Regions from separate parts of the Pantoea sp. PA1 genome, predicted to be linked through region 2. Evidence: predicted binding sites of a transcription regulator. Region 2 holds the regulator's gene; the other holds the start of a gene.
The links. The regulator LexA, encoded in region 2, represses DNA repair genes until DNA is damaged. The targets are predictions, from matches to a motif close to TNCTGTATGTACATACAGNA.
Positions count from the first base shown of each region.

Region 1: the regulator LexA is predicted to act here: its motif matches at 6,284-6,303, upstream of umuD (translesion error-prone DNA polymerase V autoproteolytic subunit).

Region 1 is NZ_JBXGEE010000001.1:1,008,430-1,023,019, reverse strand. It holds gene AC1V0D_RS05060 (hypothetical protein) at 359-631, shown strand; gene ycgZ (regulatory protein YcgZ) at 856-1,095, shown strand; gene AC1V0D_RS05050 (TetR/AcrR family transcriptional regulator) at 1,170-1,784, opposite strand; gene AC1V0D_RS05045 (MFS transporter) at 1,982-3,223, opposite strand; gene AC1V0D_RS05040 (LysR family transcriptional regulator) at 3,570-4,451, shown strand; gene umuC (translesion error-prone DNA polymerase V subunit UmuC) at 4,572-5,840, opposite strand; gene umuD (translesion error-prone DNA polymerase V autoproteolytic subunit) at 5,843-6,262, opposite strand; gene AC1V0D_RS05025 (hypothetical protein) at 6,914-7,138, opposite strand; gene AC1V0D_RS05020 (hypothetical protein) at 7,338-7,505, opposite strand; gene AC1V0D_RS05015 (biofilm development regulator YmgB/AriR family protein) at 7,689-7,946, shown strand; gene AC1V0D_RS05010 (manganese catalase family protein) at 8,225-9,073, shown strand; gene AC1V0D_RS05005 (glucose 1-dehydrogenase) at 9,145-10,008, shown strand; gene AC1V0D_RS05000 (UV damage endonuclease UvsE) at 10,005-11,009, opposite strand; gene AC1V0D_RS04995 (MmcQ/YjbR family DNA-binding protein) at 11,112-11,477, shown strand; gene zinT (metal-binding protein ZinT) at 11,557-12,207, opposite strand; gene katE (catalase HPII) at 12,594-14,590, shown strand, end outside.
Region 2 is NZ_JBXGEE010000002.1:28,547-43,136, reverse strand. It holds gene AC1V0D_RS11000 (Lrp/AsnC family transcriptional regulator) at 1-327, opposite strand, end outside; gene dnaB (replicative DNA helicase) at 457-1,863, opposite strand; gene AC1V0D_RS10990 (quinone oxidoreductase) at 1,960-2,943, shown strand; gene pspG (envelope stress response protein PspG) at 3,151-3,417, opposite strand; gene dusA (tRNA dihydrouridine(20/20a) synthase DusA) at 3,594-4,586, opposite strand; gene AC1V0D_RS10975 (conjugal transfer protein TraF) at 4,693-5,943, opposite strand; gene zur (zinc uptake transcriptional repressor Zur) at 6,394-6,915, shown strand; gene dinF (MATE family efflux transporter DinF) at 6,958-8,280, opposite strand; gene lexA (transcriptional repressor LexA) at 8,381-8,995, opposite strand; gene AC1V0D_RS10955 (diacylglycerol kinase) at 9,101-9,469, opposite strand; gene plsB (glycerol-3-phosphate 1-O-acyltransferase PlsB) at 9,597-12,020, shown strand; gene ubiA (4-hydroxybenzoate octaprenyltransferase) at 12,266-13,132, opposite strand; gene ubiC (chorismate lyase) at 13,161-13,673, opposite strand; gene psiE (phosphate-starvation-inducible protein PsiE) at 13,760-14,170, opposite strand; gene AC1V0D_RS10930 (UTRA domain-containing protein) at 14,241-14,590, opposite strand, start outside.

The DNA.
Region 1 (14,590 bases), on a different contig from region 2:
CCGCCTTCGGGCGGCTTTATTCTGTCTGTCAGTCGTCCGCCTCTTTTTATAAACCCCTCTCCTTTCTCTGTTGCTGAAACAGACGCGCTTTAATGGGACCCTGTGCCTGCCCGGAGTCGCTGGCTTATCTGAATTTCAGGCATCTCCCTCTCTGTTTAACCGTCAAAATCGCTCAGTTATTTTATGAACAGAGGTATCTGAAATTTTTTATGCTGGAATATTAACAGGTTAGCGCTTCGCTTTGAGGGGCCGTTTATTTTGGGAAAAGACCGATCGTTTTGACCTGCTATTTCTGCTCTTTTAGTCAGAGACGCCTTTAACTAAACTGGCGTATGGCTCATTAATCAGGAGATGACATATGGTGTATTATGACAAAAACGTCGGTCATATGATTCTTGGTGAAGCGGCAATTAATCTGGCTTTTACAGAGCAGGAAATCACGCTCGTTTCACTGATTCGCCAGCTGGGTGAAATGGCCGAGCATGAGCGCAGTGATGAACGCGTCGCCCAGATTGCCGATGCGCGAAACTGGCTCAAAAGTTTCACCGAAGCCGCATCGCGCGACCGCGCCGAACTTAACTGGCTGGTTGAGACCGGACAGGCACCGGTTTTCCTGAAAGATTACCGCTAGCTATGCTGCAGGCCAGGCTGTCGGGTGCTGTCAGTCTGCGCCCGCCTGCTGGTTTTGCACCCTGCGCCGACTCCGCTCATCCTGTTTTTTCCCTGTCGCTGTCAGCGCAGCCGTGCTGAATAAAAAGCAGGCGATTTCTGCCGAAATAGCTGTACAACTCAGACAATATTGTATAACTTTGTACCTATTCGTTAGATGCTGAACTATCCGCCAGGAAACGACCCATGTACCCGAACCAGAGACTGCCACAAACGGCAGACGACATTGCCCGTTATTTTAATGCGGCAAGCCTGCCTTCACAGCAAGAGACGCTGGGACAGGTGGTGGTGGAAATTCTGAATGCCGGTCAGAACGTGAATCGCAAATCGATCTGCACCAAACTGCTGCGCCGCCTTGAAACCGCCTCTTCACAGGAAGAAGAGCGCCACTATCACGCGCTCATCAGCCTGCTGTTCGGCCGTTAATCGTCGGGGGCGTTTCAGTCCCCCGCGTGACGGAGATGCTCCGGGCGGTGTCGCGTCACACAGCGGGCTCGCTGTTACCCCAGCACCTTCAATGCCAGTGCCAGCGTCTGCTGCTCATTGACCATATCGCCCACCTTGCCTGTCACCCGCATACCAAACGCAATGCAGAGAATCAGACCCGCTGCCGCTTCACTGTCCAGCGTGTTATCGATAGAGCCATCCCGTTGCCCCAGCTCCAGCAGTGAAACCAGGAAGCGCTGATTACGCTGCACAACTTTATTGATGCGCTGCGCCAGCGCCTCATCCATTGTCTGCAACGCAATGGCACTGGCGACAACCAGACAGCCGCGCCGTCCCTCCGTCGCCCGCGCCGAATCCAGATAGAACTGTAACAGCTCGGTGATCTTCTCCCGCCCGCTCACGCAGGGGGCCAGACGACGGCGCAGATCGGCATTGCGCAGCAGCAGATAGCGCTCGAAGACCAGCAGAAACAGTGAGCGTTTATCTTTAAACGCCTTATAGATACTGCCTGCAGAGAGGTTCATCGCCTCACTCAGATCGCCGATAGAGGCTGCATGATACCCCTTTTGCCGGAAAACGATCATCGCGTGATCCAGAGCCTGTTCGATATCGAACTCTCTGGGCCGTCCCCGCTCTCTGCTTTTTTGCGCTGTCGCTGTCGTGATCATTATTACCGGCCTGAAGAGGTGCATTTCGGTCAAATCAACCGGGGATTCTAGCGCAGGCGCAGGCAACAAGTACAGATGGTCAGCACGACAGCGCGTTATACGCCTCCGATAAAAAGCGGCAAGGCTGCAGGAAATGAGGCGCAACAGCCGGTAATGGCCGTCACGGCAGCCATCAGGCTACGCCTGATGGCTGAAGATTAGTCGCGTTTTTCCATCTTTATCCAGAACACCGTGATGCTCAGCAGTAAACAGATAAACGCACCGACGCTGAACAGCAGATCAACGGCCAGATTCAGGCTGGCGTGATCCACCACCGCACCTAACAGCACAGGCACCCAGTTAGCGATATAGGCAATGACGTAAAACAGTGAAATCAGTTTTGCGTGACTGGACGCTGGGGAGATCATATTGACCAGCGTCGCGCTTCCCACAAAAATCGCACCATAAGAATATCCGGCCACGAGCAGTCCGGCACATGCCCCTGTTAAAGAGTGAGTGCTGATAGCCCAGGTAAAAAACATGATAGAAATGACCTGAGTAAGACAGCCTGCCGCGAGAGAGGTGCGAGCGCTAATCCGACGGCTTAAAATCTGGCTGATACCAGCGACCACCAAATAGACTGCTATTACATAGCCATACACACCCTGACGATGAATGTCGAGGAGATGCTCAGCGACCGCCGGTCCAATCGATAAAATGCTGGCGGCAAATGCCCAGCTCATAAACAACGCACCTGCACACAGAAAAAACCGTATACCCGTCGCTTTCAGTCCGGTTTTTAGTGCTGCATCCGCTGAGATGGCGGACGAGGATGACACAACCCTGGGCTGGTCATGGTGATGCGCTGGCCAGCTCAGGCGCAATCCAGTAAGGGCGATCGCGGCCGTCATCATAATCAGTACAAATGGCAGCGTCTGGCTGTAGAAATCTGTCTGAATCGCCACGCCGCTGAAAACGGGCCCCAGCGCCAGACCGGTTGTGAAAGAGAGCGTTGCGATCAGAGCTGCAGCTTTACCACCATCTTTCGGGCCAAAACGCAAAAGAGCAATATTGGCTGCGCCGGTTAATGCTCCGGTTCCGAGGCCCGCCAGCAGACGCGCCATAAACAGACAGGCAAACGAGTCGGCCAGGGAAAACAGCAAGGCACCCACAAAGACGGCCAGCAGCGCAGGCATCATCAGACTGCGCAGGTCAGCCACTTTACCGGCAAGATTTCCCACACTGAATAACGCAATTAAAACCCCTCCCGCATACGCGCCATAGATTATCGTCAGGCTGACAGCGGACAAACCCAACTGCTGCTGATAGAGGGGATAAAGCGGCGTTGGTGCACTGCTGTTTAATAAGGCAGCAACCAGCGCCAGTGCAATAAAGCATAAGGTGCGCATCTTTACAGTGGCGTGATGAGAACTATCCGCCATGAGGTTAACTTCTGACATGTTTATTATCCTGAGCGCATGCTTCATAAGCATGACCGGGTCATATTGACGTTCGGGCGTAATGAGAGGCGGGCATCATAGGGCCTGGCAGAGAACCGGTACATCCCCATAACTGCATCACAGGGCTTCAATAATGCTGCTTGTCACATCGGTCCAGACATGCTCAGGCTTTAAGACTACGCAGCATGGGATAAACCTGCAGCCTGTGTCGTCAGGATACGAATGGAGTCACAAACGTTACGCCGTACCGGCAGGTTATTCTGCCGTTAAAAGATTGATACTGAATTCGTTAACGTTGACACTTGCCGCGGTAAGAACGTGTCAATGTTAAGGAAGAAGGTAAGAGATGAACTGGGATGATGTCCGTTTTTTCCTCGCGCTGGCGAGACAAAAAACGTTGCGGGGTGCTTCAAAATCATTGAACGTCGACCAGGCGACAGTAGGACGACGTATTGCCGCATTTGAAAGCGCACTCGGTTCGCGGTTGTTTATACGCACGCCCCGGGCCTTTACGCTGAGTGAGTTTGGCGATCAGGTGATGACAGAAGCCACGGCTATGGAAAGTGCCATGCAGGCGATGAGTCGTAAAGCCGCCTGCGGCGATAACACCCTTGCAGGTAACGTGCGCATCGCCAGCACAGACACGCTTGCCACTGTATTTGTCATGCCTGCCATTCAACGTCTGCGCGAACAATATCCGGATATCACCGTAACCCTGCTGACCGGAATCGGTTTCTCCGATATCTCATACCGCGGCGCGGATATCGCCATTCGTGGTGCCCGCCCCGATTCAGAAGAGTTAATCGTTAAACGCCTGGCGACCATTGAGATGGGACTCTATGCCAGCCAGCGTTATCTGGATCGGTTCGGAGCACCGAATCAGGAACACGGATTAAGCGGTCATCAGCTGGTCATGTTTCCGGCAGACAGGGTGCCACGTCATCGGCAAAACCTGTGTGGCTTTACAGTTAACAGTCAGCAGGTCGTGCTGGAGTGCAACACGCAGTTGCTGATGCAGTCCGCTATTAAACGCGGGATGGGTATCGGTCTGCTTTCGACATTTTTAGCTAACAGCGATCCCGAATTAATCCCGGTTTTGCCTGAAAAACGCGACCCGGTTGATATCTGGCTGGTGCTCCATCCCGATTTGCAAAAAGTCGCACGCATCAGGGCTGTGATTACGGCGCTGGAGCACTGTTTTGCCGAAGAAATCAGGGCCAGAGACTAAGGGCATCAGATAAATATCAGGTACATACTACCAGGCACCTGAAATAAATCGGGTCGCGGCGTTATCCGACATTTTTGCCTGGCATTACGACGCGGACCGCATAACTAAACAGGAAAGTCTCTATTTAAGCGCCGCTACAGGCAGATCCGTTACCCGTGTGGTATAGGCAGGCGACAGCATATCGCGCTTCATCGCCCAGGCTTTGTTTACGCCCTGACCTGCAAACCACAGCTTCCCGCTACCGCGCGTGTTAATCCTGTCGATGAGCTGCATCAGCTCTTCACTATTTCGGCGTGGCTGATGTTCATCGAAGAGATCAAGCTGAGCCACTCCCTGACTGAAAAAATCCGTCAGCACAATCCCTGCCTTCATATAGCGATGGCCCTCAATCCAGATATTATCCAGACACGCCATCGCGACACGAATAATGTCGCGGGTGTCGTGAGTCGGGATCAGAAGCTGGGCGGTCGATTGGTTGCCATAAAAAGGCTCATCAACGGCATGCGGGCTGGTGCGTACGAAGACCCCGACCTGACGACAATATTGCTTCTCGCGACGCAGCTTTTCTGCCGCACGTTCAGCATAGGCACAGACAGCTTCCCGCATCTGATGATAATCGGAGATGCGGTAGCCGAATGAGCGTGAACACATAATCTGCTGCTTATCAGGCTCGTCCGGTTCCAGATCCAGACAGGATTCGCCGCGTAGCTCTCTGACGGTACGTTCCATTACCACACTGAATTGCCTGCGGATCAAATCGGTACTTTGATCCGCCAGATCTTTTGCCGTCATCACGCCCATCGCGTTGAGCCGTTTACTGATACGGTGCCCGACACCCCAGACGTCGGCGACATTAATCAGCGCCAGCAGCTTTCTCTGTCGTTCGGGGTTTGACAGATCAACAATCCCGCCGGTTTTTGTCCACTTTTTAGCCGCAAAATTTGCCAGTTTGGCCAGCGTCTTCGTCGGTGCAATGCCGACACCCACGGTCAGATGGGTCTCTTTACGTATCCGTTCCCGGACCTGTTGACCAAACGTCTCCAGCGCCACAGCGTTCTGCACGCCGGTGAGATCCATAAAGGCTTCATCAATCGAGTAGATCTCCACCGATGGGGCCATCTCTTCCAGTATGGTCATCACCCGATGGCTCATGTCAGCATAGAGCGCGTAATTTGAGCTGAAGACCTGTACCGCGTGACGCGTCAGCTCTTCACGCATTTTAAAATAGGGAGCGCCCATTTTAATGCCGAGTTTCTTCGCCTCAGCACTGCGTGCAATCACACAACCGTCGTTATTCGACAGCACGACAACCGGCTTGCCTTTCAGATCGGGCCGGAAAACTGTTTCACATGACGCGTAAAAGCAGTTCACATCCACCAGCGCAAACATGCTTAGTGCGTCGATTTAATCACAAAGGTGACGACGCCAAACACTTCCAGCACATCTTCAGTCTGGATGGCGATGGGCTTAAATTTGGTGTTCATCGGCATCAGTTGCAGGCAGGGATGAAGCTGCAGGCGTTTCACGGTAAATTCCCCGTCGACGGCGGCTACCACGATGTCTCCATGTCCGGCGGTAAGGGAGCTGTCGACCACCAGCATGTCACCATCATTGATGCCCGCCTCTATCATCGATTCGCCGCTGACCCGGACAAAATAGGTGGCGCTGGGGTGCTGTACCATCAGCGTATTCAAATCGATACGCTGTTCAACATAGTCCTGCGCCGGGGAGGGAAATCCGCACGGGACACGTTCGATATAGAGCGGCAAGGCCATTGCGGCGCGTATGTCCGCAGGTTTGATAAATTCCATCATTGTTCTCCTCTTCCGGATTACTGTATATAAATACAGTAATATCGAATCCCCCTTTTAATCAAGCGAAACGAGGTGTTTTTAAGTAAAGCGCCTGACAACCACACACTTTTTTTAATCTTTCTTTCTGGCTGCCGCGATATTAAGCGAAATCAGATGATTTTCTCCGCAGCGATAAAATAACGCTGAGAGCGACTTACATTCATTCTTCTTATAAATTCACCCGCTGACTTTTTAACTTAAGCACAATCGGATCACGCCCGGCGGCCATTTAAACAGGCAACGCAGCCTGATTATTTCGCTTTTTTAAACGGCAACGCGCGACAGCCTTAATGCGGTGACGCTGGCTGAAGGACATTTATCGCAGGCAGAAAAAGAGAATGTTCAGCCGCGTGCGCTGAATCATTCCGGGAATGAAAAGAGGTCAGATAAGAGAGTGATCGTGCGCAAAAAACAAGAAGCGCGGAGCGGTCGGGAGAAAGGAAATAAGCAGATCACAGGCTCTGCCACGCTATTCAGTCTGAGCCGGGGGCGATGAGATAACCCCCTTTCCGACAGTGCCCGACAGCGACCGTTCGCAGGCTGTGCGGGTCGCTGCCACCGCCCTGTTCTCTTCCGTCTCAGCGGCGGCGGTGGCCTCGCCGTCAGCGTTTAAACCGCGCTGTCGCTCTCCAGCGCATCCTGAATCGCGTCGGCCAGATTGCCAATTTCATTGGCCACTGCCTGCAGGTCCCAGGAGGCTTTAGAGCCGGTAGCCGAGGTCGAGGCGCTGACGGACTCTTTTGCCACTGACAGGGCAGCCGCCACGGCGACCGAACGTTTGTGTTGCTCCTGAGTGATGCCCGCAGGCGGTATCGCGAAATAGTCGTGAACCATGATTGTTTCCTTGTGATGAATTAGGGGTCAACCTTAGTCTTCTGCCTCGGGCGTGTGAAGTGAATTATGCGTCCTGACCGGCCGGACGGTCAGGATTCCAGCAGCCGCGTTGCACGCTGATCCTGTGCATCGCAGAAACCTGTACAGGTTGTACAGGTTTCTGGAGAAAAACGGCGTAAAAAAGGCAGTTGTAACGTTTTTACCGGGTGGCCGCAAAATAAACGGGTGCCTTGCCCTTCCCGTTACGCTGGCCGGGATGATAAATTAACCCACTGTATTTACTCACATAAAAGAACAAAACCTGCCATTTTGCCGGAAAACTCACCCCGCCAACACCTCCGACCAGTACACTTTTATCAGATTTCATTGTACAAGTTTCTCATTCTTGTATAACTTTACTGCGTGACGATAAATCACTTGTAACGAAGGGTGCTTTGCACCGCATCTGAAGGTGTTGTGGATTTCCACCTTCAGATGCAATTTTTTTTGCGTCTGACGGTCACCGGATCTGAATCGACGCATCAACCCCCAATTTCTTATGAGGCCTGACATGCAACCTACGATGAATACAGAGTCTCAGATTTCTGATTACTTCATGAACTCTGGCAAGACACTGACGACTGAAAAACAGGTTATCGCGGCTGTCCATGCTGAACTCGCCCGTGCTAAAGCCCACGTTTCCGATAAAGATGTCGTGCTGGGCCTGATTAACCGCCTGGAGAGTGAGCGTGACGTGGTTAAACAGGACGTTTACCGTCAGGCTCTCGAACATGTTCTGCAGCGTGCGCCGGCAGCCAGCGCCAGCTAAAAAACCTGTGTCTGTTACGATGGAACGCGAATTAGCATGGATGCGTTTCCTGTCCGGAATCTGCCCCTGATAAGGGGCTTTTTTTTGTCCTGCAAACCCCCTTTCTGTCCCCTCTTTTCCTCCCTCTCTTACAGCCAGATATCGTGCCAGATTTAACCATTTTTGCCGCTTATTTCACCATCAATTGCGGTTAATTGCTCTCGGTTCGCTTTATTTATCCGATATCTGTGTCCAAGCTTTTTCTGCATCTCCTGCAAACACAGACGAGGAAAATAATCATGTTTCATCATTCATCAAAACTTCAATTTCCGGTTCGTGTAGAGAAACCCGATCCAGAGTTTGCCATGCTGTTACAGCAGGCGATCGGCGGCGTCGAAGGTGAAATTCGTGTAGCGATGCAATACTTTTTCCAGGCAATGGGCGCACGCGGTGATGTGCGGATTCGCGATCTGCTGATCTCAACCGCCACCGAAGAGCTGAGCCATATCGAAATGCTGGGCTACGCCGTGGCGCTTAATCTGGAAGGTGCCCCCCTCTCTTACCAGGAAGCCTCCGCGAAAGATCCGGTGGTCAATGCGATTCTGGGTGGCATGAACCCGCGCCATATTCTCTCTTCCGGCCTGGCCGCAATGCCGGTGAACGCCAACGGAATGCCGTTCGACATGAGCCACATTTACGCCTCCGGTAACGTCGCGGCGGATATGCTGGCCAACGTCACCGCAGAGGCCACCGGTCGCGTGCTGGCTACCCGTCTCTACAACATGACCGAAGATAAAGGCATGAAGGATTTCCTCTCGTTCCTGATCGCCAGGGACACCATGCACCAGCAGCAGTGGCTGGCGGTGATTGAGGAGATGGGCGGACTGAACGCCTCACTGCCGATCCCGAACAGCTTCCCGCAGGAAAATGAGGCGCAGGAACACTCCTACTACTGCCTGAACACCTCACTGGATAAACCGCTGCCGGAGGGCCGCTGGAGCAGCGGTCCGGCTTACGATGGTCAGGGTCAGTTCAGCGCGAAACAGAAGCCCGATATTCTGGGTGACGAACCGCTGCTCGGTAACGCCCGCCCGGGTTCCGGTGCCCAGGCAGAGCAGATTGACGGTATCACGCCGCCGAAACCTTAATCACTCATGCTGCACGCCTGTCGGGGAGTGACGCCCTGACAGGTTTCGCCCCTTTTACTGGAGGAATAGCCATGTCATCCACTCAGCGTCCACAGCCACCTTTCGCCGAACAGCAGCAGACGTGGCCGGGCAGCACTGCCGCGATGCAGCCGCAGCCCGATCATGGCGAAGAGAGCTATCAGGGATCAGGCCGCCTGACGGGTAAAAAAGCCATTATTACCGGTGGCGACTCCGGCATTGGCCGGGCTGTCGCCATTGCGTTTGCCCGTGAAGGTGCCGATGTGCTGATCTCCTACCTCGATGAACATGAAGATGCGCAGGATACGGCCCGGCTGGTAGAGGCCGCCGGTCGCAAAGCCGTGCTGGTGCCCGGCGATATTACCGAGGCGTCTCACTGTAATGCGCTGGTCGATCGGGCCGTAGAGGCGTTCGGGGAGGTTAACATCCTGGTCAACAACGCCGCCTTTCAGATGACGCGTATGTCGCTGGATGAGATCAGCGATGAAGAGTTTGACCGCACCATGAAAACCAACCTCTACGCGATGTTTTACCTGACCAAAGCCGCCACCCGGCATATGCCGGCGGGCGGGTCGATCATCAACACCGCCTCAATCAATGCCGATCAGCCAAAACCGAAGCTGCTCGCCTATTCGGCCACTAAAGCCGCCATCGTCAACTTCTCCGGCGGACTGGCCGCTCTGCTGGCTGAAAAAGGTATCCGCGCCAATGCGGTCGCGCCCGGCCCTATCTGGACGCCGCTGATCCCCTCAACCATGCCGGTTGAACAGGTGAAAAACTTTGGCAGTGAGGTGCCGCTGCAGCGGGCCGGTCAGCCTGCTGAGCTGGCACCCACCTATGTGATGCTGGCCAGTGACGAAGGCAGCTACATTTCAGGGGCAACCATCGCCGTCACCGGCGGCGTGGCGATTATTTAACAGGACGCTTCCCTGGCACACTCTGCCAGGGGATCGGCTATCCGCTGCTGCGCTATCGCCCAGGCGTAGAGCGGTTCCCGCGCCAGATTCTTCATTTTCACTTCGCACATAATGTCGAAATCCTGAAACGACAGCGCCCACCCATTCAGCGTCGGGTTAAAGAAGTAGTCAGAGTGCGCCCGCAGTTTGCTTTTGCTCACCCCCAGCGCCGCCTGATCGGGCCAGCCCTGCGACGGAATGATCCCCTCCTGCGAAATCGAGTAGTGCAGCACCGGACGCACGCCGCGCCAGGAGTCGATGACGCGGGCAACACGCGGATCGTCTGGCTGAATAAACTCACTCTCTTTTACCCAGTGATGATGAATATCCAGCACCACCGGACAGAGCGGTGCCGCCTGCAGCACGTCATCCAGCGAACAGGAGATCTCATCATTCTCCACCGTCAGCATCCGTTGCGCTTCCGGGCTGAGCTGCTCAAAGGCGCGTTTAAATCCGTCGAACCCCGCCTTGCCGTTCATATGGATGTTGATTTTGAAATCCTGAAACTGTTTGCCGTAGCCCATCAGCGTGGCGCAGAGCGTGTGATACTCCACATCCTCCAGCGCGCGCGACACCACATCGGGATTATCGGAGGCCAGCACGGTGTACTGGCCCGGATGGAAGGAGAGCCGGATATCGTTTGCCCGCGCCAGTTCACCACAGCGGGCAAACAGCGGATGGAGTTCGGGCAGAAACGCCGCAAACAGCGGCGTGGCTTCGGGCACGGTGTAAAGCGGCAGCAGATCGCTGCCGATACGCATCATCCGGAGAGGCGCGGGTAAGGTAGCCAGTTGCTCCAGCGTCTGATAAAGATGATTCAGATTGGTCACGCTGATCTCATGGAGCAGCTGATAACGTTCATCATGCGATAAACTCAGAAACCGTTTACGGGTGGTGGCGCGAAACGGAAAAAATTGTTTGCCATCACTGTTGAGATACTTACATGCAAAGCCTAATTTCATGACTGCTCCTGATTGATGCTTATCAGAAGTGTAACAGGCCTCTGGCGACCAGCCAGTCGCGGGGGCGCAGAGGCAGGCTATAGAGTGACAGGGAGAACCGCTATGCAGGGCCATGAAATCCAGCGCATCGCCATCGACGCAGCGGAGCGGCTGCCCGCCGCAGAATGCAGCTATCCGTTCGGGCCGAAACATCAGGTATATAAAGTGTGTGGAAAAGTGTTTTTGCTGCTGACCGAACTGCGCGGGGTGCCCATCATCACGCTGAAATGTGAGCCGCAGCAGGCGGAGCTGCACCGGGTCATCTACCCCTCCATTACCCCCGGCTATCACATGAATAAGCGTCACTGGATCACGGTCTCGCCCGGTGACGGCCTCTCGCCCGGCCTGATTCAGCAACTGGTGGAGGAGGCTTATCGCCGGGTCGTGAGGGGTATCCCCGCTTCGCGCCGCCCGGTCTGGGTGGGCTGACAGCGCGGCCACGGGTCAGGAGAAGGACGGCGGACAGGAGCCCGACCCGCCGTCACCCGTGAGCCATCTTACCCCGCGCTTAGTGGTGCAGCATCTCCTCCACCACCTCAGCATTCATCATCTGGTAGGGATAATAGGTCGGCCAGTTCTCCATCTCCGCCAGCAGCGCCTGCTGAGAGTCGTTGCCCGTGAAGATATGGAAATGGGCAGACTTACGCGGTCCGATCGTATGGTCGCTGAACTGCACATATTTTGGCGCGCGGCTGTTCGCGTCTTCACAGGTAAAGAGGTAGCGCACCCCTTTTTTGCCGGAGCTGTAGGTCAGGATTTTATAGCCGTCATAGCGATAGTGACAGGCGCTGACCTGGTCGCCCACGTGGAACTCCATCACGCCATTTTCAATACCGATGGTATCGACGCGGGTGGCATACCCTTTGCGATAATATTCTTTATATTCTGCGGCCGTTTTATGGGGGTCCTGCTGCGCTTTTTTCTGCCAGACCGGGTCCAGCTCGCCACTCTGCAGCAGCGGATAGACCGACTGCCACAGCCCATCCCAGTCAGAAAGCGAACGATCTTTCACGTCGCTGTCAGCAAAGACCCCTTCTGCGGCTTTCTGCTCCTGCGCTGACAGCGGTTTGCCATGTGCGTGACTGCCGTGTGCCTGCACCTGCTGCGTGATTAACAGCGCCGCCACGATCCCTATCCATTTACCTGCATGATTCACCACAATCTGACCCTCAGTAAAAGTTACAAAATGAAATGTTATGATATAACATTTCCATGTTCAACCCGTTTGCCGCTTTATCAACATTAAATCTGTTTATGGTTATCTTTCCGGTTCAGCGCCTCAGCGGGGAGAGATGGCAGGTCAGGCCGGCGGAGGGAAAACAAAGCGGATCACCTGGCGGGCGGGCACTGACCCGCCGATAAGCCAGACGGCACAGGGGGTGAATAAGCGAAGCGACAAGGCGTACCCGCAGATAAGCGTACGTTTTCAGCCGGACGAAAAAGAGGCAGCCATCCGGATTAAATGCCCCGTTTACCCTCAGCATTGTTCAGGTTGTTCTATATTTAGTGTCGTCGAAAATAAAACAACAGCCGGAGCATGGATTAATGTCGAAAGAAACTGAGAAGAAACCCCTGAGCCACCGTGCGCCCACCACCGGACCAGAGTCATCAGAGCCGGGTCTGGGTTCGCTGGCACCGAAAGATGGTTCGCATCAGCCACCCGCCGAACCCACTCCGCCAGGCAAGCAGCCTACTGCCCCAGGCAGCCTGAAAGCGCCACAGACCCACAACGCTAAACTCGACCAGCTTGAAGCCAGCCGTAAAAACGGCACGAACCAGCCGCTGACCACCAATCAGGGCACCCGCATCGCCAACGACCAGAACTCCCTGCGAGCCGGTACGCGTGGTCCGACCCTGCTGGAAGACTTCATCATGCGTGAGAAGATCACGCACTTTGACCATGAGCGTATTCCTGAGCGTATCGTGCATGCACGCGGCTCAGCGGCACACGGCTACTTTCAGCCTTACCGCTCACTGAAAGATCTGACCAAAGCTCAGTTCCTCAGCGATCCGAATCAGACCACCCCGGTTTTCGTGCGTTTCTCCACCGTACAGGGTGGTGCTGGCTCTGCCGATACCGTGCGTGATATCCGCGGTTTCGCCGCCAAGTTCTATACCGAAGAGGGCGTGTTTGACCTGGTCGGTAACAACACCCCGGTGTTCTTTATTCAGGATGCGCATAAATTCCCTGACTTTGTGCACGCCGTTAAGCCGGAGCCGCACAATGAAATCCCGCAGGGCCAGAGTGCCCATGACACCTTCTGGGATTATGTCTCCCTGCAGCCGGAAACCATGCACAACGTCATCTGGGCGATGTCCGATCGCGGCATTCCGCGCAGCTATCGCACCATGGAAGGCTTCGGGATTCACACCTTCCGCCTGATTAACGCCGAAGGCAAAGCGACCTTTGTCCGCTTCCACTGGAAGCCGGTGGCCGGTAAAGCCTCACTGCTGTGGGATGAGTCGCAGAAACTGACCGGCCGCGATCCGGACTTCCACCGCCGCGATCTGTGGGAAGCCATTGAGGCGGGCGATTTCCCGGAATATGAACTGGGCCTGCAGCTGATCCCGGAAGAGGATGAGTTCAAGTTTGACTTCGACATTCTCGATGCCACCAAACTGATCCCGGAAGCGCTGGTGCCGGTTGAAATTGTCGGCAAAATGGTGCTGAACCGTAACCCGGACAACTTCTTTGCCGAAACCGAGCAGGTGGCATTCCATCCGGGTCATATCGTGCCGGGGCTCGATTTCTCCAACGATCCGCTGCTGCAGGGTCGCCTGTTCTCCTATACCGACACGCAGATCAGTCGTCTGGGCGGCCCGAACTTCCACGAGATCCCGATTAACCGTCCGACCTGCCCTTACCATAACTTCCAGCGTCAGGGGATGCATCGTCAGGACATCGACACCAACCCGGCTAACTACGAGCCGAACTCGATCAACGACAACTGGCCGCGTGAAACCCCACCGGCGGCAAAAGGCGGCGGCTTCGAGAGCTATCAGGAGCGGATCGAAGGCCACAAGGTGCGCGAGCGCAGTCCCTCCTTCGGCGAATACTATGCTCAGCCGCGCCTGTTCTGGCAGAGCCAGACCGAGGTTGAGCAGCAGCACATCATCGGTGCCTACTCGTTTGAGCTGAGCAAAGTAGGACGTGCCTATATTCGTGAGCGCGTGGTGGATCATCTGGCGCGCATTGATACCAAACTGGCGCAGGGTGTGGCCGATAATCTGGGCATCGCCCTGACCGACGAGCAGCGCAATATCCAGCCGCCGGCACCGGTCAACGGCCTGACCAAAGATGACAGCCTGAGCCTCTATGCCGTGCCGGATGGCGAGATCAAAGGCCGTCAGGTTGCACTGCTGCTGAGCGACGGCGTGAAAGCGGACGGTGTGCTGGCGATCCTGCAGGCGCTGAAAGCGGAAGGCGTGCACGCCAAACTCCTGGCGCCGCACATGGGCCAGGTGCGTGCCGACGATGGTTCCGTACTGCCGATCGACGCCACCTTCGCCGGTCTGCCTTCGCTGACCTTTGATGCGGTGAT
Region 2 (14,590 bases):
AAGCAGATAGTCAGCGTCACCGGTGGTTTTGTAGGCGTCGACAATCGCCTCTTCCTGCTCCACCATGCGGTGAAAGCTCTCCACATATTCGGTGGTGTGGTTGATTAAGCGTACCTCTATCAGCCCCACCATCCCCAGGCCAATGGCATCGGGCGAGAGCCGGGCGTGATAGCCCAGAATCAGATTGGCCTGTTCCAGATTGATGCGGCGGCGGGAACATTGCGAGGCGGAGAGGCCAACCAGGTCGCTGAGCTCCTGGTTAGTAAGACGGCCGTTAGCTTGTAATAAAGTCAGGATTTTCAGGTCGTAATCGTCTACGTGAGTCATTCCGTTTCCACAGCGTGAGAGGCGTCGCTTTGTTACAGATAACCCGATAACCGGAGAGGTTGTCCAACACTATTTTCTGATGATGGGAGCTGTCATGCACAGATCGTGCATGACAGCATAAAGCGCAGATTATTCGTCGTCGTATTGCGGGCCGGCGTAGTTGTCGAAGCGTGACCACTGACCGTTAAACGTCAGCCGCACCGTACCGATTGGACCGTTACGCTGTTTACCCAGGATGATCTCGGCGATCCCTTTGAGATCGCTGTTCTCGTGATAGACCTCGTCACGATAGATGAACATGATCAAATCCGCATCCTGCTCGATCGATCCCGATTCACGCAGATCCGAGTTAACCGGACGCTTATCGGCACGCTGCTCCAGTGAGCGGTTAAGCTGCGACAGCGCGACCACCGGCACATTAAGCTCTTTGGCCAGCGCCTTGAGCGAGCGGGAGATCTCCGCAATCTCCAGCGTTCGGTTGTCCGACAGCGATGGCACGCGCATCAGCTGCAGGTAGTCGATCATGATCAGGCTCAATCCGCCGTTTTCACGGTAGATACGCCGGGCACGCGAACGCACTTCAGTGGGGGTCAGGCCGGAAGAGTCATCGATATACATGTTCTTCTTCTCCAGCAGGATACCCATGGTGCCGGAGATACGGGCCCAGTCCTCATCATCAAGCTGGCCGGTTCGGATGCGGGTCTGGTCGACGCGGGAAAGCGAGGCCAGCATACGCATCATGATCTGCTCGCTGGGCATCTCCAGACTGAAAATCAGCACTGGCTTATCCTGCAGCATCGCGGCGTTTTCGCATAGGTTCATCGCAAAAGTGGTTTTACCCATCGAAGGACGGGCGGCGACGATGATCAGGTCTGAACCCTGCAGGCCAGCGGTCTTTTTATTCAGATCCTGATAGCCGGTGTCGACGCCGGTGACGCCATCGTGCGGGGTCTGATAGAGCGACTCAATACGGGAGACGGTCGATTCCAGAATCTGCTCGATGTTCTTCGGCCCGGCATCTTTATCTGCGCGCGCTTCGGCAATCTTGAAGACGTTCGATTCCGCAAAGTCGAGCAGCTCTTCGCTGTTCCGCCCCTGCGGATCATAACCGGCATCGGCGATCTCGTTGGCAACGGAGATCATCTCGCGTACGACCGCACGTTCGCGCACGATATCGGCATAGGCGCCGATGTTCGCTGCACTCGGGGTGTTTTTCGCCAGCTCAGCCAGGTAGGCGAATCCCCCCGCCATCTCCAGTTCGCCACGGGTTTCCAGTGACTCGGAGAGCGTAATCAGGTCAATGGGCTTGCTGTTTTCCAGCAACCGCTGCATCTCTGAAAAAATCAGCCGGTGCGAGCGGTTGAAAAAATCATTCGCAACGACGCGCTCAGAGACGTTATCCCAGCGCTCGTTATCCAGCATTAACCCACCGAGCACCGACTGCTCCGCTTCCAGCGAATGCGGGGGCATTTTCACGCCAGCCAGCTGGCGATCCTGCGTTTCGTTCGATTTGTTGGTGGGTTTATTTCCTGCCATAGTGAATGCATTACCGATCTTCTGTGGGGACGCGCAAGTATACCTTAGTTGGGGTGCGTGCCTCACCCTCATGATGAAACAATCACAGGAGTCAGAATGGCAAAGCGTATTCAGTTCAGCGCGCACGGCGGACCGGAAGTGTTAACGTGGACGGATTTTGACCCGGCTGACCCGGCTGAACATGAAGTACAGGTGGAACACCGCGCGATCGGGATTAATTACATCGACACCTATGTGCGCAGCGGCCTCTATCCAGTGGCGGCGTTTCCTTCGGGTCTGGGTACGGAAGCCGCAGGCGTGGTGTCGCGTGTGGGCCGTGGCGTCACCCTGTTTAAACCCGGCGATCGCGTGGTCTACTGCCTGGCGTCAATGGGGGCCTACAGCGAACTTCATAACGTGGCCGAAGATCGCCTGATGCATCTCCCGGAGGCGATCAGCTTTGAGCAGGGTGCCGCCAGCTATCTGAAAGGGCTGACCACGCAGTATCTGCTGCGGCAGACCTATAAAATCAGCGCCGGCGAGACCTTCCTGTTTCATGCCGCCGCAGGCGGCGTCGGTTTAATCGCCTGTCAGTGGGCAAAAGCACTGGGCGCACACCTGATTGGCACGGTCGGCTCTGCGGAAAAAGCAACCATCGCCAGAAACGCCGGGGCCTGGGCGACCATCAACTATCGTGAAGAGAATATTGCCGCGCGCGTCAGCGAGCTGACCGACGGGAAAAAAGTGGGTGTGGTTTATGACTCTGTCGGCAAAGATACCTGGGAAGCGTCGCTGGATTCCCTGCGCCGTCACGGGCTGATGGTCAGTTTCGGTAACGCGTCCGGGCCGGTAACCGGCATCGACCTTGGCATTCTGAATAAGAAAGGCTCGCTGTTTGTTACCCGCCCTTCACTGTTTGGCTACATCACCAACCGCCAGGAGCTGGAAACGGCCAGCGCCGAACTCTTCTCGCTGCTGGCAAGCGGCGCAATCAGGGTGGAGGTACCGGAGCAGCAGAAGTTTGCGCTGAAAGAGGCCAGCAAAGCGCATCAGATTCTGGAGAGCCGCGCCACGCAGGGTTCCTGCCTGCTGATCCCCTGACCGGACAAACAAAAAGGGCTTCCGCAGGAAGCCCTTCTCTTTTTTATTTTTTGTTCGCGCTGATGTAGGGACAGCGGCGATGAATTCCTGTCGCGTCGATGGCACATCGCGTTGACAAAAGCCATCCTGCCAGAAAACATAAGTAAAAAATATGTTTAATTGCAGATTGCGGCTTTGCAATCTCTCACTCTGTGATCACTCCCGCAATTATCGCCAGCTTTTCCGGTCTAACCTGTTGATCTTACGTCTTAGCTTACGTCGTGCCCGCGCCTCGCTGTCGCCAAAGAAGGCGCGATGCAGCCAGACCGCGATCACGGCCAGCACCAGCCAAGGTAACACTTTGATAACAAGTGCAAACAGCCCGCCGACAAACATCACTAGGGTGGCGACCACCAGTGCTGCCAGCACGCCCAGCAGCGACACGCCGGTCAGCAACAGCATCAGGAAAAACCCCAATACAAATAAAATTTCCACGTCAGGACTCCTTTATCCACTTTCATACCAGGACAGTTACAAAAAGCGTGCCAACAGGTAACCTATTGAATAGTCGTGGTTTACGGGAAGGGGGTGTGAGATAACCTGGTGAAAAAGACCAGATGATGGCGTAAAAAAAACCAGCCTGAAGGCTGGTTTTCTGCGGCGTGAGCGGATCAGGCTTCCTGTGGAATCTTATCCGCCACCAGGGCCAGCGCCGCTTCCAGAACGCGGACATCCGCCCCCGGCTTATGCGCATTTTCACTCAGATGGCGTCGCCACTGGCGTGCGCCCGGAATGCCCTGGAAGAGTCCCAGCATATGGCGCGTGACGTGGCCCAGATAGGTGCCCTTCGCCAGTTCCGCTTCAATATAGGGATACATGGCGCGTACCACCTCAACCGGGTTAGCCGCCGGATGCTGACGCCCGAACAGCTGCTGGTCGACCTGCGCCAGAATGCCGGGGTTCTGATAGGCTTCACGGCCCATCATCACGCCGTCAAGGTGCTCCAGATGCGCCTGTGCCTCTTCCAGCGTTTTCACGCCGCCATTAAGCGCAATCGTCAGATGCGGGAAATCGCGCTTCAGCTGGTAGACGCGGGGATAATCCAGCGGGGGGATTTCGCGGTTCTGTTTGGGGCTGAGGCCGGAGAGCCAGGCTTTGCGCGCATGGATGATAAATGTCTCGCACTCGCCGCGGCCCGCCACCGTGCCGATAAAGTCGGTCAGGAAGGCATAGCTGTCCAGCTCATCAATCCCGATACGGGTTTTCACCGTGACCGGAATCGACACCACGTCGCGCATCGCTTTCACGGCATCTGCGACCAGAGTGGCTTCGGCCATCAGGCAGGCACCGAACCGGCCATTCTGCACCCGATCAGAGGGACAGCCGACGTTCAGGTTGATCTCATCGTAGCCGCGCTGCTCCGCCAGCTTCGCGCACTGCGCCAGCGCCGCCGGATCGCTTCCGCCCAGCTGCAACGCAACCGGGTGTTCAGCGTCACTGTAAGCCAGATAATCCCCTTTGCCATGAATGATCGCGCCGGTCGTCACCATTTCGGTGTAGAGCAGGGTGTCGCCGGTCAGCTGACGATGAAAATAGCGACAGTGCCGATCGGTCCAGTCGAGCATAGGGGCGATGGAGAAGCGTTGCGAAGAAAAAGTAGCCATGTAGCGCAGACAATCCGGTAATTAAGGGTGATGGAATTCTGTGCAAGGATAACACAAGGGCGGGCGATAGTGCATCGCCCGCCCCCGGAGAGCCGGGATAATCCGCTTAGAAGTTAAAGCCCAGCTGCATCATCGCGCCCCAGGTATTGTTAGCACCGACGGAGCCAGCCAGATCCAGATGGACAGCTTTGTTAAACGGCGACAAGCCAAAACCTGCTGTGGCCACATTTTCGTCGTTAGACCGCATATCCGCCCGATAACCTGCGCGCAGCTGCAGCCAGTCAAGTACGCGGTACTCCGCACCCACTGCCGCATACTGGCTGTTATCCTGAGTTTTGAAGCGTTTCGTTTCGGTGAGATCCACATCGCCGGTCACGGTAAACGGACCTTTATCCCAGGACAGACCGGTGGTGACCAGCGGGCGAATCTGGTAGGTGTCGCGGAACCCGTTAACCTCCCGGGTCTGCAGATCGCGTGAAACCAGGTTCTGTCCGGTCACACCCAGCGTCCAGTTTTCAGCAAAGGTGGTCGCCAGACCGGCATCAACGTTAAAGCCGGTGTCGGTGCTGCGATACTGACTGTTGTTGATGTCATTTTTGTCGTAGTTATAGATGCTGGCAGTGTAGTTATAGAGCCAGGTTTTCTGCACTTTTGGCGTCACGCCCACCGACACCGGCTGACCGGCGACAGTGAACTCATGCGCCACCGCCACACCATAATCGGTAACCAGGGCCGCTAAGCCGTTCGCACTGGAGCGAAGGTTATTCTGATCGCCCGGAACGGGCAGAATCGTACCGTTAGCAACCCCGCGCAGGTAGTTGATATCACTCTGGACCACATTGGCGCGGACGTGTGCCGTTCCGTAGGCTTTGGCGATAAAGGCGAAAGGCAGCGTTTCATTGGGGATTGTCACGGCGACGGCCGCACCCGCACTGCCGTCCGCTTTGTTACCGCGCAAATCGCTGAGCTTGTCAGCGACATCGCCGGAGGCAGCACGCAGTTCAGGATAACCACGCAGATAATCGGCAAACGTCAGGTTACCAATCACACCGCGGTAACGATCCACGGTGTCGGTAATATCATCGACTTTATCGATCAGCTTATCTTTGTCCGTTACCTGAATGCCTGCTGAAGGAATAATAATGCTGACATTATCGTCAGATTTAGCACGCGTCATTAATGCCGGGTTCGCCAGCACTGCAGAGCCATAAACAGAAGATGCCACGCCGGTGCCGCCCATGGCGTCATTACGTGCATCATACCAGGTCCCTGCCGCCATGGCGGAGGAAGAAAGGAAAAGCGCGGTCGCTGCAGCGGAACAGATCAGCGCTGAGCGTTGAGCGGATTTTTTCACCATTTGCCTGCCATCACCTGAGAAAGTGTCGTTGATACATTCAACAACTGAATAGTTTGTCAGCCCTATTGTGAACCCTGGCTAACGCGTTATTGCTGTGAATTCAAAGGAAACAGTGTCTTAATTCAAAGGATTGGACGTTTTACGACCAGAATTAGCGTGTAATTATTAAAAACGGACCGGCTAATTTCAAATAATGTCAGACTTTTATTAAGTCTTTCTGAACATTACTTCTTAACTCAGTGAGATGCAAAGCAAAAGGACAAAAAATTCTGCTCCGGTTGATTTACAGGTGGATCGGTTTTTTCGTCAGATTTGAGATAGAGAGGAGCGAAAATGCCACAGGCGCTGTTTTTTCAGGCTAATTGTGCTGTTTTAACAGACAGAAACGCGCTTCAGCACCCTGACAGGTTATGTGATAAAATAACATCACTTATTCAGCGGAGAATTTTCATGACTACCATGACGTCGCAGCAAATTTTGATTCAGGCCGAAAAAATGTGCCTGCAACGTGGTGTGCGTCTGACTTCGCAGCGCGCTGAAGTGTTGCGTCTGATGGCGGAACAGCCGGGCTCAATCAGTGCCTACGATCTGCTGGATCAGCTCCGGATCAGCGAACCTCAGGCCAAGCCTCCCACGGTTTATCGTGCGCTCGACTTCCTGCTGGAGCAGGGTTTTGTGCATCGGGTGGAGTCCAACAACAGCTATGTGATGTGTCACCATTTTGAGGCGCCGGCTCATACGTCGGTCATGCTGGTCTGTGACCGCTGCGCCGCCGTCACCGAGAAGCAGGCGCAGGGCGTGGAAAAGATTATCGCCACGCTGGCGGGTGAAGCGCAGTTTGCCCTGCGTCACAGCGTGATCGAAGCCCATGGCTTATGCGAAAACTGCGCGGAAGCAGACGCCTGTACGCAGCACGAAAACTGCGGACATGACCATCAGGATGAGGGTAAAAAGCGCGGACGACGGGGATAAGCGGCGGAACAATCACTATCGGACTAAAAACGTTCTGCCTGCTCAGGCCGCAAACCAGCTGTGCTGACGCCAGTGCCTGCGCCAGATGAGCCACAGTGAGAGGCCGCGCAGCGCCAGGAAAACCGTTACCGCCAGCCACAAACCGTGATTGCCCAGCACCGGCACGCTCAGCAGCGTCAGAAAATAGCCTGCGGCTGCCACCACCATGCTGTTACGCATCTCACGTCCGCGCGTTGCGCCGATAAACATCCCATCCAGCAGATAACACCAGACGCCGATCAGCGGCATAATCACCTGCCAGACCAGATAGCGGTCGGCCGCCTGCTGCACTGTCTGCAGAGAGGTCAGCAGCATCACGATCTGCGGGCCGGTAAAGGCATAAACCAGCGAGAAGAAGAGCGCCACCGCCGCCGCCTGTCGGCAGGCAGAGCGCCAGACGCGCAGCAGTTTGCTGCCATCTTTTGCGCCATGCGCTTCACCTGCAAACGCTTCGACGGCATAGGCAAAACCATCGAGCGCGTAGGCGGTAAAGGTAATGAACATCAGTAATACGGCGTTCACCGCGACCACCTCCGGCCCCAGCCTGGCGCCCAGCACGGTCAGCGAGGCGAAACAGAGCTGCAGCATAAGAGAGCGCAGCATAATATCCCGGTTGAGGCGCAGCAGCCGGGCGCTGTCACCGCGCCAGCTCTGTTTCAGCAGGCTGAATGGAATGCCGCGCAGCTTCAGAACCCGCCAGACCATCATGCCGCCGACGCCCAGCGTGATATATTCCGCCAGTGCCGTGGCGGTGGCTGCCCCCGCAACGCCCCAGTGCAGCCCCATGACCAGCCAGAGGTCGAGCACGATATTCACCAGGTTCCCCACCACCAGCAGGATCACCGGCGCACGCGCATACTGCACGCCCAGCAGCCAGCCCAGAATCACCAGGTTCGCCAGCGTGGCAGGCGCACTGAGCCAGCGGATCTGAATAAACAGTCCGGCCTGTGCCAGTACCAGAGGATCGCCGCCAACCAGATGGGTAGCCAGCTGAATAATGGGGTAACGCAGCGCGACAAACAGCAGACCCGCCAGCAACGCCATGATCAGCGGCTGGATCAGGGCGCGTGCCAGCGCCGTTTTGTCGCCTGCCCCGAAGGCCTGTGCCGTCAGGCCCGTGGTGCTCATGCGAAGGAAAAGCAGCAGCATAAAGAGGAAGCTGGTGACGGTCGTCCCGACCGCGACCCCGCCAAGATAGACCGGGCTGTCGAGATGACCAATCACTGCCGTATCGACCACGCCCAGTAAGGGAACGGTGATATTTGACAGGATCATGGGCAGCGCGAGCCGCCAGAGATTTTTATCGGTTGCCGTGATAAAGCGCATTCGCCATTCCGTGCTCAGTGTCGCTGCGCAGAGGCGGCAGCGACAAAATCAGGGCAGACAGAATAGCACCAGAAAAGGCGAATGCACGCAGGCGTCAGAATCAGAGCCATTCGCCGTTGCGTACGACACCCACCGCCAGACCTTCCACGGTCAGCGACTGGGCACGCGTATCGACAACAATCGGGTCGAAGTCGCTGTTTTCAGGCAGCAGATGCACGATAGCACCCTGCTTTTTCCAGCGTTTCACCGTCACTTCATCGTCAATGCGGGCCACCACGACCTGGCCATTGCGCACATCCTGCGTTTTATGCACCGCGAGCAGGTCGCCGTCCATAATCCCGATATCTTTCATCGACATTCCGCTGACGCGCAGCAGGAAATCCGCCGAAGGTTTGAACAGGCCCGGATCGACTTTGTAATGCGTCTCGATATGTTCCTGCGCCATGATGGGCTCACCGGCAGCAACCCGGCCAATCAGCGGTATGCCTTCTGAGGCTTCTTCTTCCATTAGCAGACGGATGCCGCGCGATGCGCCGGAGACAATCTCAATGACGCCTTTGCGCGCCAGCGCTTTCAGATGCTCTTCTGCCGCGTTTGGCGAGCGGAAACCCAGCTGCGCGGCAATCTCGGCACGCGTAGGCGGCATGCCTGTTGAAGTAATATGGTCGCGAATCAGGTCATAGACCTGCTGCTGCCTGCTGGTTAATGCTTTCATCCCGCCCCCTGGTTGTTTATACAGTCGCTGTGAGTATATACAGGTATTGGCGAAATGAAAACCGATTGTCAGGGAAAACGCGGCCTGAGCCGCGTTATGGAAGGTTTATCGCAAATGTGTCCAGAGCAGCGCGATCCAGACAAACAGGGCCAGTAAGATAGCCAGCAGTACCGCTGCCGAACCCATATCTTTTGCCCGGCCCGCGAGCGGATGATGCTCCTGACCGATGCGATCGACCACCGCTTCAATGGCGCTATTGAGGATTTCGACGATGACCACCAGCACCACCGACCCAATCATAAGGATGCGCGAGATCACATCAACGTCCAGCCAGCACGCGATAATGATCGCCGCCAGCGCAGCCAGGGCTTCCTGACGAAACGCCGCTTCATGTTGCCACGCGGCACGCAGCCCCTGCCAGGAGTAACCGGCGGCTTTTACTATTCTGATAAGTCCGGTGGCATTATTTGCCATGTGTGGGAACCCTTTTATCGGATTGACGTCAATGTCTGGGCTGCGTGCATTTGGCACCACCACAGATCTTCGCTGCACTTTCTGGTATGCTTGCGGCGCTTTGCTAACAAGAGGCTTCATGTTGTCTATGTCAGGTTGGCGTAAACTTTATTATAAATTGCTTAATTTACCACTCTCGTTTCTGGTAAAGAGTAAGGCCATTCCGGCCGATCCCGTGTCTGAACATGGTCTGGATCCGACCCGACCTATTATGTATGTTTTGCCTTACGATTCGAAGGCTGACTTACTGACTTTGCGCGCGCAGTGTCTGCGGCATCATCTGCCCGATCCGCTCTCTCCACTGGAGATTGATGGTTCCCTGCTGCCTCGCCACGTCTTTATCCACGATGGCCCGCGCGTCTTCCCCTATTTTGTACCCAGCGTGGAATCGGTGAAAATTTTCCACGATTACCTGGACCTGCATCGCAATAATCCCACGCTGGATATTCAGATGCTGCCCGTCACCGTGATGTTTGGCCGCGCACCGGGACGTGAAGTTCAGGGCGAAGCCACACCACACCTGCGGGTGCTGAACGGCGTGCAGAAGTTCTTTGCGGTCATCTGGCATGGGCGCGACAGCTTTGTCCGCTTCTCGCCGACCGTGTCGCTGCGGCGTATGGCCACGGAACATGGGACAGATAAGTCGATCGCGCAGAAGCTGGCCCGCGTCGCGCGTATCCATTTTGCCCGTCAGCGGCTGGCTGCGATTGGCCCGCGTTTACCGGCCCGTCAGGATCTGTTTAATCGCCTGCTGCAATCCAAAGCGATTGAAAAAGCCGTAGAAGATGAGGCGCGCAGCAAAAAAATCTCCCATGAGAAAGCGCAGCAGAATGCCGTCGAGATGATGGAAGAGATTGCGGCGAACTTCTCCTATGAAGCAATTCGCGTTACTGACCGGGTGATGGGCTGGCTCTGGAGCCGTCTCTATCAGGGCATCAACGTCAATGGCGGCGAAAAAGTGCGCCAGCTGGCGCAGGATGGTCACGAGATTGTCTATGTGCCCTGCCACCGCAGCCACATGGATTATCTGCTGCTCTCCTACGTGCTCTATCACCAGGGCCTGGTGCCGCCGCACATCGCAGCAGGCATCAACCTCAACTTCTGGCCAGCCGGTCCGATCTTCCGTCGTCTGGGTGCCTTCTTTATCCGTCGCACCTTTAAAGGCAACAAGCTGTACGCCACGGTATTCCGCGAATACCTCGGTGAGCTGTTCACCCGGGGTTACTCGGTTGAGTACTTTGTCGAAGGTGGCCGTTCACGCACGGGCCGTCTGCTGGACCCGAAAACCGGCACGTTAGCCATGACGCTGCAGGCGATGCTGCGCGGCGGCAATCGTCCCATCACGCTGGTGCCGATCTACATCGGATATGAGCATGTGATGGAAGTGGGTACTTACGCCAAAGAGCTGCGCGGCGCGGCAAAAGAGAAAGAGGGCTTCATGCAGATGGTGCGTGGCCTGCGTAAGCTGCGCAATCTCGGTCAGGGTTACGTTAACTTTGGCGAACCGCTGCCGCTGGTTAACTATCTCAACAAGCGCGTGCCGGAATGGCGTGACTCGATCGATCCGATTGAGCCACAGCGTCCCGGCTGGCTGACCCCGACCGTGAACGATATTGCGGCTCGCGTGATGGTGCGGATCAATGAAGCCGGCGCGGCTAACGCCATGAACCTCTGTGTTACGGCCCTGCTTGCCTCACGTCAGCGCTCACTTACCCGCGAACAGTTGATTGAACAGCTGGAGTGCTATACCCAGCTGCTGCGCAATGTGCCTTACTCGCCGAATGCGACCCTGCCCGATCTCTCCGCGGAAGCGCTGCTGGATCACGCCATGGGCATGAACAAGTTTGAGAGTGAAAAGGACAGCATTGGCGACATCATCATTCTGCCGCGTGAGCAGGCGGTGCTGATGACCTATTACCGCAACAACATTCATCACATGCTGGTGATGCCGTCGCTGATTGCCGCCATTGTTCAGCAACACCAGACGCTGAGCGAAGCGGAACTGCTGCGTCAGGTCAGCCTGATCTATCCGATGCTGAAGAGCGAGCTCTTCCTGCGCTGGGAGACGGATGAGCTGCCGCAACTGCTGACTGAACTGAGTCAGGAGCTGGCGCGTCAGGGTCTGATTACGCTTGAGGCCGGAGAACTGCGGTTTACCGGAGCGCGCTATCGCACGCTGCAACTGCTGGCCGCCGGTGTGCGTGAAACGCTGCAGCGTTATGCCATTACCTTCTCGATTCTCAGCGCCAAGCCGACGATTAACCGCGGCACGCTGGAGAAAGAGAGCCGGACGCTGGCACAACGTCTCTCCGTGCTGCACGGTATCAACGCTCCGGAGTTCTTCGACAAAGCGGTCTTTACCTCACTGGTACTGACGCTGCGTGATGAAGGCTATATCAGTGACAGCGGAGATGCGGATGTGGCGCAGACCCAGGCCACCTGGCACATCCTGGCTGACCTGGTGACCAGCGATGTCCGGATGACCATTGAAACGGCTGTCGCGCACGACTGATACCCGCGTAAAGCAAAAAAGGCGACCTCAGGGTCGCCTTTTTTATGTCGCACAGGGCTGTCTGGCAGGCTTCTTACAGCAACGAAGAACCTGACGCGCAGGGGACAGGGACAGAAGAGGAAAGCGTCCCGCGCCAGGGATGGCGCGGGCCGAGCCGTCATGGATGACAGCTTTTGCGTCTTTCCGATCTGGCCCTGTCCCCTGCGCAGGCGCGGTCTTCCCGCTATGACAGGCTGCCTTTCCAGTCAGAACAGCTGAGTGAACGGCGGCGTATTCATTAAAATGCCGAGGAACAGCACCATCCCGACATAGTTGTTATTGAGGAAAGCCTGGAAACAGGGCTGACGTTCGCGCCCGGCTATCAGCTTCTGCTGATAAACAAACAGGGCGGCAGCCAGCAGCAGCGTCCAGTAGAAGGCGCTGTTCAGGTGCAGCATCGTCCCCACCCACGCCATCAGCAGCAGGGTCGCCAGTTGCAGCAGACCAATAATCAGCTTGTCGAAGCGACCAAATAAAATGGCGGTCGACTTCACCCCAATCTTCAGGTCATCGTCCCTGTCCACCATCGCATACTGCGTATCGTAAGCAACCGTCCAGCAGATGTTGGCAATGAATACCAGCCAGCAGACCAGAGGTAAGGACTCACTAACTGCACACCAGGCCATAGGGATTGCCCAGCCAAATGCGGCCCCCAGTACGACCTGCGGCAGATGGGTATAGCGCTTCATAAAGGGATAGACCCAGGCCAGCGCCAGCCCCACTACGGAAAGCATGATGGTCATCAGGTTCATGGTCAGCACCAGCGCAAAAGCCACCAGCCCCAGAATCACAAACAGCAGCTTCGCTTCTCTGGCACTCACCGCGCCGCTGGCCAGCGGCCGATGTCGGGTGCGCTCAACGTGACCATCCACTTTGCGATCGGCATAGTCATTGATGACACAACCCGCCGCCCGCATCACAAAGACCCCGGCCACAAACACCGCCAGCACCGGTAACGGCGGCATCGCCATGTCAGCCAGCCAGAGTGCCCAGAGCGTGGGCCACATCAGCAGCAGCGTGCCGATCGGTTTATCGATGCGCATCAGGCGGCTGTAGTCCCGCCATTTATTCATACTTAAGCTCTTTTCCACCACAAAATCCTCAGACCAGATCGCGATAGAGCGGCGATGCCGGTAAAAACAGTTCAGTCAGCAGCAGCGGCTTGCCGGAGAGGCGCAGACGCGACCGCCGCCCCCACAATGCATCAATCTGTCCGGGTTCAATAAAATCGCGGGTCAGCGTCGAAGAGGAGAAAAGATAGCGACCCAGAGGACGGGTACCCAGCTGCTGCAGCATCGCCTCAGGCCCGTTGAGGGTGCTTTCCGGCACCAGGGTGCGGCCCGCCAGCCAGGGCTGATCGTCGCCGAACAGCAGCACTTCACGCAGCCAGAAGCGTTCATCATCCGGCAACAGGGCGCGTTCCTCGCCCAACTCGCTGGCGTCGATAAAGCCTTCGCGCAATGGCTGAATCGTCACCCGCTGACAATGCTGTTCAAAACGGCGCGTCATTGAATCCTCTTCCATCAGCCAGTCGAGCAACGGCGGCGCGAGGGCTGCCTGCGATGGAGAAAGCCAGTTGAGCGCACCTAATAAGCTGAGCGCGTCTTGAGACATAGCACCACTCCCGGTAATTTTGAGGTCGGTAGTTTAGCGCAGAGACGCGATGCGAACACCTGCCGTCGTACCAGACGGCAGGTGAATTATTCGCGTTTCAGCCGGTTGCTGTTTGCCAGCCACAGCGTAATGACCAGCATCAGTATCGCCGCCGAGTAGCAGAGCGTATCGAAGGGATTTTTGTGATCGACAATAATCAGGCGGATGATCGCCGTAATGCCGATGTAGACAAAATAGCGTAGCGGAAAGTGATAGCCGGACTGAAAGTACTTCACTATCAGGGCAATAAATTCGAAGTAGAGGAAATAGATCACGATTCCCTCAATCAGCAGATAGGAAGAGGCCTGCTCGCCGGTATTAAACAGCACGTTTGCCAGATGGATCGTCTCTTTGCCTAAAAAGACGATCAGGATGATCGCCAGACTCAGCAGGCCCACATTCAGCACCCATTGCAGTGCTGTTGCAAGGTGGCGGGCCAAAGGATTTTTGTCACTCATGTTGCGCCTTAAAATGGAGTTATCAGCGCGCATCATCATGCGCGAGTGTGATGTAAATCACAATAACTCCTCAGGCTTCGACATCCACACAGAGTGCATCATAGCGCCAGTATTCACAGTCGCAGTCGATCACCGCTTTTTGCTGATTGCGGTTGATGCGGGTGATCAGCAGGCCGGGGCTGCCGGTCGCCACATTCAGCGCCGGTGCGGCAACGTCCGGCAGCGGGCCGGGCAGAATGGTAAAGCGCGCGCCACCGTAACGAATACCGTAGCGCTGGTCATAGAGGTCGGTCAGGGAGCGCGTCAGATCTTCCTCCAGCAGGCCAGGGAAAAAGTGCGGATTCAGGTAGTGTTCCACATAGAGTACCGCGCGCCCATCAATGCGCCGCAGACGGCGGATGCAGTAGACCACCGAGCCGG